DNA from 4 places in the Streptomyces sp. NPDC101194 genome. Region 4 is predicted to be linked to each of the others. Evidence: riboswitches for the same ligand, from Rfam matches in the RefSeq annotation. Region 4 holds a riboswitch; each other region holds the start of a gene.
The links. A riboswitch is a leader RNA that binds a small molecule or an ion and turns the genes downstream of it on or off. The one in region 4 is predicted to bind cyclic di-AMP.

Region 1 (2,192 bases), on a different contig from region 4:
CGCTCAGCGAGCCGGTGCAGGGCCGGCCTTCCGACCTGGAGATCGAGGCCCTGGAGCTGGAACGGGTCCGCGAAATGCTCATCACACTGCTGGCCCGCCACACCGGCCGTGACGCAGAGCGGATCGCCACCGACATCGAGCGCGATCTCATTCTCGACGCCCCGGGCGCCAAGGCGTACGGCCTGGTGGACCACCTCACACAGAACCGGAAGTCATCGCTCCCCACGTATGGCACGAGGTGAACGCCCGGTGCAGCCGCCACACTTGCCGCAACTGCCCGCACTGACCCGCGCGGAGGGGGAGTTCATCGACCACTACCTCGAAGTCCTCGACCAGTTGGGCCGGATCAATCCGGCCCGTGGCAGCGACACCTACGGCGCGTTGCGCGCCGCGCAGGCACTCGTGTCCCGGGCGGGCGCGCTGCGGGATGCCCTCGCGTCGATGCATGAACGCGGCGAGGCGCAGATCCACACGGGAACCCTGGCACGAGCGCTGCGCGTACTGGACGGGGAGCGGCGGGCCGGACGTGTCACCGTACCCCCCGCTCCGCCGAGTTGATCAGTCTCCACCGGCCCCGGCACCGCCGGGGTCCGGTCGGCTCCCCCACCCCCGCCGACAGCCGGGATTCGGCCAACTCCCGTACACGACACGCCCGGTGGGTACATCGAAATTCCTCGCTCGTTCGGCGTAGGAAGCCCCCCTCACGACGGATATCTCAACTTGCGCTTTTCAGATGACCAGTGAACGGAATCAACGATTCCAGTGCTGGTACGAGACGGGTCCCGGTGAACGACCCCACCCGAGAGTGCGCCGCCTCCACCCGAACGGGTCATTCGTGATGATCCACGCAAATCATCGCTTCCCTTCGGAAATCCGGCAGTCGGTGAGTCAAGATCCCTGGGACGACAAGCCCCCGTCACCGCGACGGGGCGGTCCGGGCGGACGCCGAGTCCTGCCGTCGTCCGGATGTCTGGTCGACAGAAGTGGATCGGCAGGAGTGGAGGACCCGAGCACAACGGGTCGGCCGGATCACCGGTCGATCCTCGGGGTGAAGCCGCCGAGCGCGGCCGGGCAACTTCGCCAGCCCGAACCCGACAGGTCATCCTTCACAGGCGGCTGACGAAGGGTTGCGCATGACTGCGCAGGTTCATGTCCCGTCTCTGCTCGTCCGGGCCGGTACGGCCTCGGTTCTGACTCTCGCCGCCGTCGGCGGCACCGTGCTCGCCCCCGGCGCCACGCCGGAGGCCCAGGCGGCGACTCCCTCGATGAAGGCGCTGAACATCGCCGCGTCGAAGAAGGGGGCGCCGTACCGGTGGGGGGCCACCGGTCCCAACCTCTTCGACTGTTCGGGACTGACGGTCTATTCGTTCAAGAAGGCAGGCAAGCGGCTCCCCCGCACCGCCCAGCAGCAGTACAACAAGACCCGCCATGTCTCGGCCTCGCACAGGAAACGCGGCGACCTGGTCTTCTTCCATTACGGTCGCAGCGTCTACCACGTGGGGATCTACGCCGGCCACGGCAAGATCTGGCACTCGCCGAGGACCGGCGCGGTGGTCCGACTGGAGAAGATCTGGACGAAGCGCGTCTACTACGGGCGGGTCGGCTGACCCGTCCGGCGGATCCTCACCTCCCTCCGGCCCCGACCCGCCGGCGGTGCACCGCCCCGTGCCGCTGATCCGCTCGTCACCGGTGCGGGGCGGTCACCCGACCCGACGCGGCACGCCCTGCGTCGCTCCCGCCCTCGGTCAGCCCTGCACGGGGATGCTCCAGGGAAGCGCGATCCAGACCGTCTTGCCGCCGTCGGCGGTGGGGGTGACGGTGAGCCGGCCGCCGCACTCCTTGGCGAGACAACGGATGATCACCATGCCGCGCCCGTTGTCCTGCTGAACGGCGGCGGGCAGCCTGCGGGGCCAGCGTGGGTGACTGTCCGTCACCCCCAGATAGAGCTGTTCCTCCTGCTCCAGTCTCAGGTCCACGGTGAAGGTGGGCGACTGCCCGAAGGTGTGCTGGACGGCGTTGGTCGCAAGCTCCGAGACGATGAGGCGGATACTGTCGGCGAACTCGGTGTCGACGGTCAGGCCCCATTCGGTGAGCACCCGGACCACATGCTTCCGGGCCGCCGAAACCGAGGCCGGATCGCTCGGCAGAGTGACGCTTGCTTCTTGATGGTCTGCCATGGCGAGCCGTCCCTT
Region 2 (2,192 bases), on a different contig from region 4:
GCGTGGTCACGACGCCGGTCATCCGCGCGCCGCTTTCCTTCGGCACCGCTCCGTCACCGCCGCCCGCCCCCTCGGCGGGGACTGCGCACAGCACACGGCGGCGCTGGTCGACTCCGTGCTCGTGGCGGCGGAGGAACTGGCACCCCTGCTGTCCTGGCTCGCCCGCCATGTGACCGTTCCGGGCTCCCGTCGGCCTGCCACCTGACATCGACGCCGCGTGCGACTCTTGTCGACGAACAGCCGAAAGGCGGCCCCTGACCGGTGGGTGGTCCGTTGCCGGAAAAGTCTCCGGCCTCTCGCCACCCGTCGGTCCTGAACCGCCTTTCGGTGCCCCTGTACGTCAGTACGCGCCGAAGACGTTGTCGATCGAACCGTACTTGTCGGCGGCGTAGTTGCACGCTGCGGTGATGTTGGCGACCGGGTCGTAGCTGTCCATGGACGTGCCGGGCACGTGGTAGGCGCGGAACGTCGGGTCGATGATCTGCAGAAGGCCCTTGGAGGGCGTTCCCGCGGCAGCGTTCGAGTCCCAGTTGTTGATGGCCCGCGGGTTACCGGAGGACTCGCGCATGATGTTGCGGTGGATGCTGTCGTAGCTGCCGGGGATTCCGTGCTTGGCCATGACGGCCAGCGCTTCCCTGATCCAGCCGTCCAGATTGTTCGCGTACGTCGCGGGCTTCGCCGCGGACGTGGTCGCAGCCGATGCGGCGGCGGTCTTCGCGGTGGTCGCGGCAGGGGCGGCTGCCCCGATAGTCAGCGTCATACCCGGGGCAATCAGACCGGGATTGTCACCGATGACATTTCGATTGTCCGCGTACAGCTTCTGCCAGCCACCGCTGAGGGAATGCGCTCTTGCGATCTTGGAAAGGGTGTCGCCGGCGACCACGGAATACGTCGCGGGCGCGGCCTTCTGTACGGAAACTCCCTCGGCGGTGGCGCTCTTCGACGCCACGGCCTTGGCTGCGGTGGCGGCCTGCGCCGGCGCGGCGGAGGCGAAGCCGGCACCCACCAGCGGAAGTACGAGGGCGACTCCGCCGGTGGCCGCGACAATGAAGCCGCGGGTCAGCGAAGTGGACTTGCGGCGACCGTGCTTACCCGTTGTGGACATGCTGAATTCCTCTCCGTCGCCTGCGAGGTGAGCTGTCGGGTTCGGACTGGAGATGTCCGGCCGCACGCGAATGCGACTTCACCCCGAGCCGTTCCGGATACCGGACCGGCGGCTTACCTGGGTCCCCCGCTCCTGCCGTACGTGAGTGGGTCGGATTCTCGGACGGCGGCAGGATTTGGCGTTCCGTCCGGATTGACGGTGACCGTAGGCGAGAAACACCAAAAGGAACAAGCCCCTATTTCTGGATCACATTTCATTCCAAGATCGATTAATGGAATTCGCCGTAATCCAGCTCACACCACGCAGCCGGATTTCCTTGCACAGAAGGGAAGCGCGCCGGTCGCCGAGACCTTCGAACCCCTCGAACGTGACTCACACCACGAAGCCGCAAAAGGGATATTTCCCTTGGTGTTCAAATGGTGCAGTAGGTAGAGAAAGCCCCTTTATTGACGAAGTTATTAATTTTTGACAAATCGGTCATACAGTGACATTGGGTCGCTCGCTCGAAGGCTCTTCGCTCCGGCGCACCCACGCATCGGCCCGACCACGTCCGACACGGCTCCGTCACCTCGGGGCTTTGCCTTTCGTCCTGCGGCTCGTTATCGTTCCGAGCGGCCCTGTTGTCTCCGATAGAGGTGGACGTTGCGCATCTGAGGTTCGCGAACATCGCGCCGTACGGCTCCCGCCGTACGCCTGTCACGCAGTAGCAGTGCTTTCCCCTGCCCGTGACCCCGCGTGGATGCGACCTCGGTGCCTCAGCCGTCCTTCGACCTTCCGGACCGCCGCACCCTCCTTCTCGGCACGGTCGCTGCGTGGTGCTCGCATACGAAGCCCCCTTCACCACGCTTGCGACTGCGAGGATCACCATGGCGACACCCACTGCCCCCAGCGCTTCGCTCACCTGCTCGGCGCTGTCCTTCCAGTGGCCGGACGGCACGACCGTCCTCGACGGCCTCTCGCTCAGCATCGGCCGCGGCCGTACCGGGCTCGTCGGTACCAATGGCGCGGGCAAGTCCACCCTGCTGCGACTGCTGGCCGGCCGGCTGCGTCCCACCCGGGGCTCGGTGACGGTCGGCGGGAGCCTCGC
Region 3 (2,192 bases), on a different contig from region 4:
TGCCCACGGCAAGTCGGCGGCGAAGAAGGGGCACTCCGCGAAGCCTTCGGCCACCGGGTCGGTCGCCCCGTCCTCGGATCCGTCCCCCGAAGCGTCCGATTCTCCCCGTAAGTCCGACTCGTCCAATGGTGTGAGCGGCAAGCATCGCGGCGCCCCGGCGCCCGAGGGGAGCCGGGGCGCGAACGGCGGCGTCGACCGCGAGTCGGGTCGTCATGCCTCCCGCGGTGGCGGCGACGCCCGCCACGCGGGCGCGTCGGCGGCCGACGGCACGTACACCGTCCGCTCCGGCGACAACCTCTGGGCGATTGCTGATGCACAGAAGGTTCCCGGCGGCTGGCCCGCGCTCTATGAGGCCAACAAGGGGACGGTCGGCTCCGACCCGGACCTCATCCTCCCTGGCCAGAGCCTCCGTATCGATGTGAAGGCCGACTGAGAGCGGTCTGAAAATCGGCTAATGGAGCCTCAAAAACCGGGGTAGTTCAGGGACCTATGTCCGCTTATGCGTAAGTGAGACATGGGTCTCTTTACGTCAACTGGCGTGTCGCGTCCGGGTTGCGCTTCCGCATCGCCTCCGACCTGCGAAAACGACGGTTCCTCAGATGCAAGTAAGGGCTGATTGTCCGATGTGTCCATCTTTGAATGTGGGGGTTGCCTGTGTTTACGGTCGGAACCGCTCGCACCGCGGGCCCCGTCGACCGTCACGCCGAATCCTGCCGTCGGTCGAAGGGAACAGACGCGTAAAGCGCCGTAGGCAGGAGCGGGGGACCCAGGTAGGCGCCGGCCTGATCGTCGAAAAGCGGATCAGGGACGGCTTGGGGTGAAGTCGCGCGCTAGGACGTGCGACCGGGCAACTCACTTGGCCCGAACCCGACAGCTCACCTCGTAGGCGTCGGTGAGGAGAAGTTCCATGCTGTTTTCCAGCAAGGGCAAGCACCGCCGCCCGTCCAAGGCCGTCCGTGTCGCCACGCTCGCCGGTGTCGCCGGTACCGCCGTCGCCGTCCCGCTGATGGGTGCGACCGGTGCCTCCGCAGCCTCCGTCGCCACCTGGGACGCCGTCGCGCAGTGCGAGTCCGGTGGCAACTGGTCCATCAACACCGGCAACGGCTACTACGGCGGTCTGCAGTTCTCGCAGTCCAGCTGGGCCGCCGCCGGCGGTACGCAGTACGCCCCCCGCGCCGACCTGGCCACCAAGGCCCAGCAGATCGCCGCCGCCGAGAAGCTCCTCGCCATGCAGGGCCCGAGCGCCTGGGGCTGCGCCGGCGCCGGCAACCTGCGCAACGACGGTGTGGACCCGGGTGTCGACACCGGCTCCTCCTCGAAGACCGCCTCCGGTGCCACGCGGCAGAGCACCCCGGCCGCGCCCGAGCGGCAGTCGCAGCCGAAGAAGGCCGAGCGCGCCGAGGCCCCCGCCACCAACCGCTCGGACCGCTCCGCCGCCCCGCAGGCCGAGTCGAAGAAGACCGTCACCACCCCGACCGGTCAGAAGGTCGCGAAGGGCGACGGCGAGTACAAGGTCGTCTCCGGCGACTCCCTGAGCAGGATCGCCGCCGACCACAAGGTCAAGGGCGGCTGGCAGCACCTGTTCGAGCTGAACAAGGACATCGTCAAGGACGCCGACCTGATCTACCCGGGTCAGCAGCTGCACCTGACGAAGTAGTCCGGGACCTCTCCTCCCTGAGCACCCCGGCCCGGCGCGCGTTCCCCCGTACGCGCCGGGCCGGGGTTTCCGTGTGGCCCCCTGCTTCCGCGGGCGCGTCACCTCTGTATGCGCGGCAGCTCCGTCCCGGCGGGGCGCGTCGTCTCGGTGTCGCGTCATAACGGGAGGGGCGGGCCCGCGCGAGGCAGGTCTCCGGGCAGGCCCCGGGACGTGCATGATCGTTCAACTTTTGTAGTTACCGGCCAGTAAAATTCTGGCTGTTTGCCCTGTAATGCTCGCTCTTGGGTCCTTTTTCGTCCCAGGGGACGGGCGGTCGTCCGACTGAGCGGGCCGGGCCGGTTAGGCTCTTGTCGCAAGGCCAAAGTGACCCTGCACAACCAGTGTCATATCCCAGAAGGAGATGCCTCGTGCCGTCCATCGACGTCGTCGTAGCCCGGGAAATCCTCGACTCCCGGGGGAACCCCACGGTCGAGGTCGAGGTTGGCCTCGACGACGGCAGCACGGGCCGTGCTGCCGTGCCGTCCGGCGCCTCCAC
Region 4 (2,192 bases):
GTGCGGCTGGTGGTCGGGGACGTACGGGGGAAGGGGCTCGACGCCGTGGAGTCCGTGGCGGTGATCATCGGCGCGTTCCGGGAGGCGGCCGAGCAGGAACGTTCTCTGGAGGGCGTGGCTCAGCGGCTGGAGCGGGCGCTGGCGCGAGAGGGAACGGGGCGGAGCGGGCTGGACGTGGTCGAGGGCTTCACCACCGCCGTACTGGCCGAGATCCCGTCCGGGCTGTCGCGGGTGCGGATCGTCAACCGTGGTCATCCCGAGCCGATCCTGCTGCATCCGGACGGAGCCCTGGATGTGCTGGGGCCGTCGGTGCCCGCGCTGCCGCTCGGGATGGATCTGGGGGTGTGGCCCGACCGGGCGGACGAATGGGATCTGACGGCGGGGACGACCCTGCTCCTCTACACCGACGGTCTCTCCGAAGCGCGGAACGCCGACGGGGTCTTCTACGATCCGGCTGCGCGGCTGCGCGGGCGGATCTTCCCGGGACCCGAGGAGCTGCTGTCCGCCCTGACCGACGACGTGCGGCGGCACACGGGCGGCGAGACCACCGACGACATGGCGCTGCTCGCGGTCGTACGTCCCGCGGAGGGGCAGCCGCACCGGCGCAGGACGGTGAAGATCGTGGGACTGGACACGATGTGACGGGTGGGGCGGGTGCGTGGTGCGGACCGGGTGGAGTGCCGGACGGGCATGCCACCGTGCGTAACCGAAGCACGCCGCTCCGCATAACATTTGACGCAACGTCAGAATCCGGGTAATGGCTGAGGGGCGATCAACTCATCCGATTCCACCCGGTTATGTCCCGTAAAGTCCAGGCCAAAGACGTGAACGATCAGTGGGAACAGCTTGGAATAGGGCCCGGGTGTCTATTAACGTTCGATAACGCAGCGCGGTCGTCCCAGCCGTCGTCAGTGGCGGCACCGTGCGCGAGCGCCGAATTCCGCAAGGGAACCGGGGAACCACCTACATGGGGTGAATCGGACACCTGTGTCTCGTGAGAGGCAGAGGCGCCCGTAGGAGACCTTCCTGCTCCGAACCCGTCAGCTAACCCGGTAGGCGAGAAGGAAGGAAAGGAGTGCGCCCAAGTGGCGTCCAACAAGCCTGCCCCCGAGGCCCCCGCGCGGTTCACCTCCGACTTCGGCCCGGGCGGTGACTTCGGCACCGGTTCCGACTACGGCCTCGGATACGGCCCCGGTCTCGCCTCCGACGCCGGTTACGCAACCACCGGGACGAGAACGGCGTTCGGGACCGGCTACGGCACCGAGCCGGGCGGCGACTTCACCGGTGAGTTCGGGTCCGGTGAGTTCAGCGGGTCCGGCGATCCGGCAGAGCTCCGCGGGGGATTTCGCGCCGACGGCGTCGGTGAACCCGAACGAAGCCGGGACGAGTGGAACCCCACCGAGGAGTCCGTCCGCCCCGTGCGCGGCAAGCACCGCGTCGCCAAGCAGCGCAACGGACTTGCCCGTAGCTCCACCGTGCTCGGGGTCGGCGTCATCGCGGCGGTCGGCGCGGGCGGCATTGCCACCGCGCAGAGCAAGCCGGCGGTCTCCATCTCGCTTCCCGATTCCATCGCGGACAACCTGCCCGACGCCAAGTCGCTCCCCGGCGTGGGGTCCCTGTTCTCCGGCGAGTCCGAAGCCGACAAGGCCGAGGCCGTCGCCGCGTCCGCGCCGCTCACCACCGCCGGCATCACCACCGCCGAGGCCCAGCGGGGCGCGACGGACGCGGGCGAGGCGCTCCGTGCCCGTATCCTCCAGCAGGCCGAGCAGCAGCAGGACGCCGCCGACGCCGAGGCCAGGGCCGCCGAGGAGAAGGCGGCCGCGGAGAAGGCCGCCGCCGAGGCCAAGAAGCAGCAGGACGCGGCCGAGGCCAAGATCGCCGCCGAGAAGAAGAAGGCGGAGGAAGAGGCCAAGAGGAAGGCGGAGGCCCTGCGGCTCGCCAAGCTGGCCGCCAGCTACGCCATCCCGACCTCCTCGTACACGATCACTTCGACCTTCGGCGAGGCCGGCTCGATGTGGTCCTCCGGCTACCACACCGGCCTCGACTTCGCAGCGCCGACGGGCACCCCGATCAAGGCCATACACGGCGGCACCATCAAGTCGGCCGGCTGGTCCGGTTCGTACGGCTACCGCACGGTGCTGGAGCTCGAAGACGGTACGGAGCTGTGGTTCTGCCATCAGTCCTCGATCGGT

Region 1: it holds a riboswitch for cyclic di-AMP, as region 4 does, so the genes downstream of both, ACIRP2_RS29230 (C40 family peptidase) here and ACIRP2_RS16710 (M23 family metallopeptidase) in region 4, are expected to answer to the same signal.
Region 2: it holds a riboswitch for cyclic di-AMP, as region 4 does, so the genes downstream of both, ACIRP2_RS21995 (transglycosylase SLT domain-containing protein) here and ACIRP2_RS16710 (M23 family metallopeptidase) in region 4, are expected to answer to the same signal.
Region 3: it holds a riboswitch for cyclic di-AMP, as region 4 does, so the genes downstream of both, ACIRP2_RS24340 (transglycosylase family protein) here and ACIRP2_RS16710 (M23 family metallopeptidase) in region 4, are expected to answer to the same signal.

The regions. Positions count from the first base shown of each region.
Region 1 is NZ_JBIWOS010000009.1:164,453-166,644, forward strand. It holds gene ACIRP2_RS29220 (ATP-dependent Clp protease proteolytic subunit) at 1-242, shown strand, start outside; gene ACIRP2_RS29225 (hypothetical protein) at 250-558, shown strand; cyclic di-AMP (ydaO/yuaA leader) riboswitch at 944-1,129, shown strand; gene ACIRP2_RS29230 (C40 family peptidase) at 1,134-1,607, shown strand; gene ACIRP2_RS29235 (ATP-binding protein) at 1,746-2,177, opposite strand.
Region 2 is NZ_JBIWOS010000005.1:515,344-517,535, forward strand. It holds gene ACIRP2_RS21990 (DUF2461 family protein) at 1-205, shown strand, start outside; gene ACIRP2_RS21995 (transglycosylase SLT domain-containing protein) at 341-1,105, opposite strand; cyclic di-AMP (ydaO/yuaA leader) riboswitch at 1,110-1,268, opposite strand; gene ACIRP2_RS22000 (ABC-F family ATP-binding cassette domain-containing protein) at 1,972-2,192, shown strand, end outside.
Region 3 is NZ_JBIWOS010000006.1:405,049-407,240, forward strand. It holds gene ACIRP2_RS24335 (transglycosylase family protein) at 1-433, shown strand, start outside; cyclic di-AMP (ydaO/yuaA leader) riboswitch at 734-904, shown strand; gene ACIRP2_RS24340 (transglycosylase family protein) at 908-1,657, shown strand; gene eno (phosphopyruvate hydratase) at 2,065-2,192, shown strand, end outside.
Region 4 is NZ_JBIWOS010000004.1:21,298-23,489, reverse strand. It holds gene ACIRP2_RS16715 (PP2C family protein-serine/threonine phosphatase) at 1-642, shown strand, start outside; cyclic di-AMP (ydaO/yuaA leader) riboswitch at 922-1,074, shown strand; gene ACIRP2_RS16710 (M23 family metallopeptidase) at 1,086-2,192, shown strand, end outside.